2 regions of the Clostridium pasteurianum DSM 525 genome follow, and region 1 is predicted to be linked to the other one. Evidence: riboswitches for the same ligand, from Rfam matches in the RefSeq annotation. Region 1 holds a riboswitch; the other holds the start of a gene.
The links. Region 1 has a riboswitch for FMN ahead of CLPA_RS17060 (ECF transporter S component). Riboswitches for the same ligand answer to the same signal wherever they lie in the genome.

Region 1 (2,411 bases):
TTATCTATAGAAGAACTAAGTTTTAAAGATCCTTGGAGCAAAGATGCCATGGAAAGAGAACTTAACAATAATTTTGCAAGATACGTAGTTGTAAAACAACAGAATAAAGTTATCGGATATGGTGGTATGTGGATAATTCTAGATGAAGGGCATATTACAAATATCGCAGTTGATCCTAAATACAGATGCATAGGAGTAGGAAAACTTATATTAAAATCTCTTATAGATATTTGTAAAGGAGAAAATGTTACTTCTCTTACTCTAGAAGTAAGAGTATCTAATATAATTGCTCAAAATCTTTATAGTAAATTTGGTTTTATTTCAGAAGGAATACGAAAAAATTATTATGCTGATAATAATGAAGATGCTCTTATAATGTGGAAAAGAAATATAAAATAATAATAAACCCCTATTAAATAGATATTAAAATATTTATTTTAAATTATCTACTTAATGGGGTTTTCCTTATTCTATACTATATATGTTATTATTTTAGGCCTTATTTTGTGCTGCTTCAATTTTTTCAGCTTCCTTATGAATCAATGGCGATACAGCTTTATAAACTGCCATTGTAACTACTGAAACAACCACACCCTTTATTAAATTAAAGGGAAGAATAGAAAATACTATAAATGTATTTAAATCCTTTATACTTGGATTCAATGCTTTTCCCATATCTACTACAGACTCAATTGGGAAATGTAGTACAGTCTCATAAAGTGGAAGTATTACAAAATAATTAAGAATGCTGGCAGCAATGGACATTACTACCGTACCTATTGATAATGCTGCTATAGCATTGCCTCTAGTTTTCTTTCTTTTATATATTACTCCCGCTATCCCTACAAATACAGCACCTACTAAAAAGTTTGCAAACTCTCCTATAAAAGCAGTATTTCCTTTGAATATAGCATGTAATATATTTTTTAATAACTCAATTATAATTCCTGGAACAGGTCCTAATGCAAAAGCCCCTACAAGTGCAGGCAAGTCACTTAAATCCAATTTTAAGAACGCTGGAAATATTGGTATAGGCACTTCAATAAACATAATTAAAAAGCCAATGACACTTAGTACTGCTGTTTTAGTCATAACATTTAATTTTGAATTTCTCATAGTTTTACCTCCAAATTTTTGATTGATCTTCAAACGCAGTAATAAAAAAGCCCTGATTTTTACAATCAGGGCAATAAATACATGTACAAATTCTCTCTTCTTCCATCCAGACTTTACTGTCGGCCTCGGAATTTCACCGAATCATACCAAAATTTGGCTCGCGGGCTATACCGCCGGTAGGGAATTACACCCTGCCCTGAAGATTATCAATATTTAATTCTTTAGCTAGATTATAGTACAATTTTTATTAAAATTCAATACTAAGTATTTAATTTATAATTATTGATGATTGTAAATTATTTCTTCATTGTAAGTGATATTCTATTTCTCTTTTCATCAATTTCTAGAACTGTAACCTCTATAATATCTCCAACCTTTACTACATCTAGTGGATGCTTTACAAATTTATCAGAAAGCTGACTTATGTGTACAAGTCCATCCTGATGAACACCAATATCCACAAAAGCACCAAAATCTGCTACATTTCTAACTGTACCTGTAAGAACCATACCTGGTTTAAGCTGTGAAATATCAATTATACCAGTTTTCAGTACAGGTTTTGGCATTTCTTCCCTTGGATCTCTGCCTGGTTTCTTTATTTCTTTAACTATATCTGAAAGAGTCGGAACTCCTATTTCTAATTTCTCAGCAAGTTTTTCTATTCCTAAAAATTTAACTTTATTATCTATATCTAAGAGGTTTCCTTCTTTAATGTCTTTTTCTGTATAATCTAATATATCCAATAGCCCTTTTGCAGCCTTATAGGATTCAGGATGTACGGCAGTATTATCAAGAGCTTCTTCACTTTCCATAACTCTTAAAAATCCTGCACATTGCTCATAAGCTTTAGGTCCTAGCCTTTTAACTTTCAAAAGTTCCTTTCTACTTTTAAACTTTCCTTTCTCTTCCCTATAATTCACTATGTTCTTAGCTATGTTACTATTAACTCCAGATACATAAGAAAGCAACGCTGGTGTTGCTATATTAAGATCTACTCCAACACTATTAACGCAATCTTCCACTACTCCCGTTAAAGATTCATCCATTTTTTTAGGTGTAACATCATGCTGATATTGCCCTACCCCTATAGATTTAGGATCTATCTTTACAAGCTCTGCTAAAGGATCTTGAAGCCTTCTGCCAATGGATATAGCTCCTCTTAAAGATACATTTATATCTGGATATTCCTTACTTGCAAGCTCCGATGCTGAATAAACAGATGCTCCAGCTTCTGAAACTATTACATAATATAAATCCATGTTCTTTTCGTCTTTAACTTCTTTTATAAGACTTGC
Region 2 (2,411 bases), 730 kb from region 1:
CTTATGAGCTTTTATTGTGATTTTAGCGGATTTAGTACCTTTGGTTATTCTTTCAACTATACCTGCTTCTTCAACTAAACCTGTAAACATAAAAATTAACCTCCATGATAGTTTTAAGATATATTTTATTATTAATGATTTTTTTCTATATAACCTTCAATTAGTATATCCTCTGCAAAATTGTGGATATTGATATTCTTTAATCTAACAGCATCTTTCATAAATGAAATTCCCTCACCGCCTATTGGAGTTTTTGCTTCATTACCGCCTATAAATTTAGGAGATATAAAACTATAAACTTTATCTATTATATTTTCTTTTAAAGCAGTATAATTTAAATAACTTCCACCTTCTAGAAGTATGCTGTCTATTTTAAATTCACCAAGTGTCTTTATGAGATAATTTAAATCAACTTTTCCTTCTTTTAAAGGTGTTATTATGACGCAAGCCCCCATATCTTCCAGGGTTTTAAGTTTTTTTGAATTAGCCTTTTCTGTAGTAGCAATAATAGTATTTGCTTTAGAATTAAGGTTTAGTACATTAGAATCTAAAGGGATTCTAAGGGTGCTATCAACTATTATCCTTTCTGCATCGGTACCGTTATTAAGTCTTGTAGTCAAAAAGGGATTGTCTGCTAAAATGGTACCTATACCAACCATTATTCCAGAGACTGTATTTCTCAAATTATGAACATAATTTCTAGAAGCTTCATTTGTAATCCATTTTGAATCTCCTGTACAAGAGGCGATTTTCCCATCTAAAGTCATGGCTGTTTTCATTATGCAGAAGGGAAGCTTTGATGTAATGTATTTTAAAAATATTTCATTAAGTTTTTTACATTCATCTTCCAGGATACCTGTAACTATTTCTATACTGTTATCCTGCAAAATTTTTATTCCTCTACCGGAAACTAATGGATTTGGATCTTTTAAAGCTATAACCACTTTTTTTATTCCTTTTTCAACAATAGTTTTCGCACAAGGAGGAGTTTTACCATAGTGGGAACAAGGTTCAAGGGTAACATACATAGTAGCCCCATTAACGTCTTCTATAGAATTTTTAAAAGCATCTATTTCAGCATGATCTCCACCATAAATATGATGATATCCTTCCCCAATAATTTTATTGTTTTTTACAATAACAGCACCTACTAAAGGATTTGGATTTACATAACCTTTACCTTTTTTCGATAGCTCTAAAGCTCGCTTCATATATTTAGTATCCAAAAAACCACCTCTAAATTTAGATATACTTTTTGTTAAATTAAAAAAATAAAAGCCCTGAAATTATTTTCAGGGCTTTAGTAAGCTGCAAGATACATAAAACTATTATTATAAAAAAATTAACGACTTAATAGAATTATGTAAAAAACATTATCTTCTTTCATCCAGACTGTACTGTTGGCCTCGGAGTTTCACCGAATCAACCATTATGGTTCGCGGGCTATACCGCCAGTGGGGAATTTCACCCCGCCCTGAAGATTGTATTCACTTGTATAGTAAAAAAATAACACTTTAAAATTATAATGTCAATAACAAATTTATAATTAGTAAAAATTACATATTAAAAATATAAAATTGGATATTATGTAAATTTATTAAGTAAATTTAATTGTATAAATAGTTTGATAATATCAAAAAATATAACATACTAAGGCATATAAAATGTTGATTTTAACAAATAAAAAATATTATAATAAAGTATTAAATAGAATACATTGCTTTATTATAATAAATTTTTTAAAAGATAAAATCATATATTAAAGATTAGGAAGTATATAATTATCTAAAAAGTCTAATTTTATGATAGAATAAACTTGAAGAAAGATAAATTTATTATTAAGTAATAGTATAAAATTAAATTTATAAATTTTATTTAGTAATTTTTAAGTATAAGAAGTATAATCTTTAGACAATTTAAAAGTAAAAAACACAAATAATGTTGCAGAGTATTAATTGTACAAATATAATATACTTATAATAATTAATAAGAAAGGCGGGCTGAATTTTGGATACGAAAAAAGAAGGCATAAGCTTAAACATAAATAATATAATAGAACAGAAAAACCTGCAATTGGTATTTCAACCTGTGGTATCTGTAATAAAAAAATCAGTTATAGGGCTTGAAGCATTATGTACAGGTTCTTTAGATGCAAATGGTCAATTTATCAGCAGAGATTTTTTATTAACTCATGCATCAAAAGAAGGTGAAGCTATAGAATTAGATAGATTATATAGAGAAAAAGCTTTGTCGAATTTTGTAAAGCTATATAAAGAAAACAAAGATATGTTATTGTTTATAGATATAAATATATCTATAATAGATAAATATATAGGTTCTAAAATTTTATTAAATGTTGTAAATGAGTATAAGATAGAGCCTAAAAATATAGTATTAGAGATAGTGGCAGA

Region 2: another riboswitch for FMN. It lies ahead of ribD (bifunctional diaminohydroxyphosphoribosylaminopyrimidine deaminase/5-amino-6-(5-phosphoribosylamino)uracil reductase RibD); the one in region 1 lies ahead of CLPA_RS17060 (ECF transporter S component).

The regions. Positions count from the first base shown of each region.
Region 1 covers NZ_CP009268.1:3,774,520-3,776,930, forward strand. Annotated here, with positions in the region: gene rimI (ribosomal protein S18-alanine N-acetyltransferase) at 1-399, shown strand, start outside; gene CLPA_RS17060 (ECF transporter S component) at 493-1,116, opposite strand; FMN riboswitch at 1,207-1,324, opposite strand; gene CLPA_RS17065 (Tex family protein) at 1,413-2,411, opposite strand, start outside.
Region 2 covers NZ_CP009268.1:152,001-154,411, forward strand. Annotated here, with positions in the region: gene CLPA_RS00725 (riboflavin synthase) at 1-90, opposite strand, end outside; gene ribD (bifunctional diaminohydroxyphosphoribosylaminopyrimidine deaminase/5-amino-6-(5-phosphoribosylamino)uracil reductase RibD) at 132-1,226, opposite strand; FMN riboswitch at 1,372-1,486, opposite strand; gene CLPA_RS00735 (EAL domain-containing protein) at 2,008-2,411, shown strand, end outside.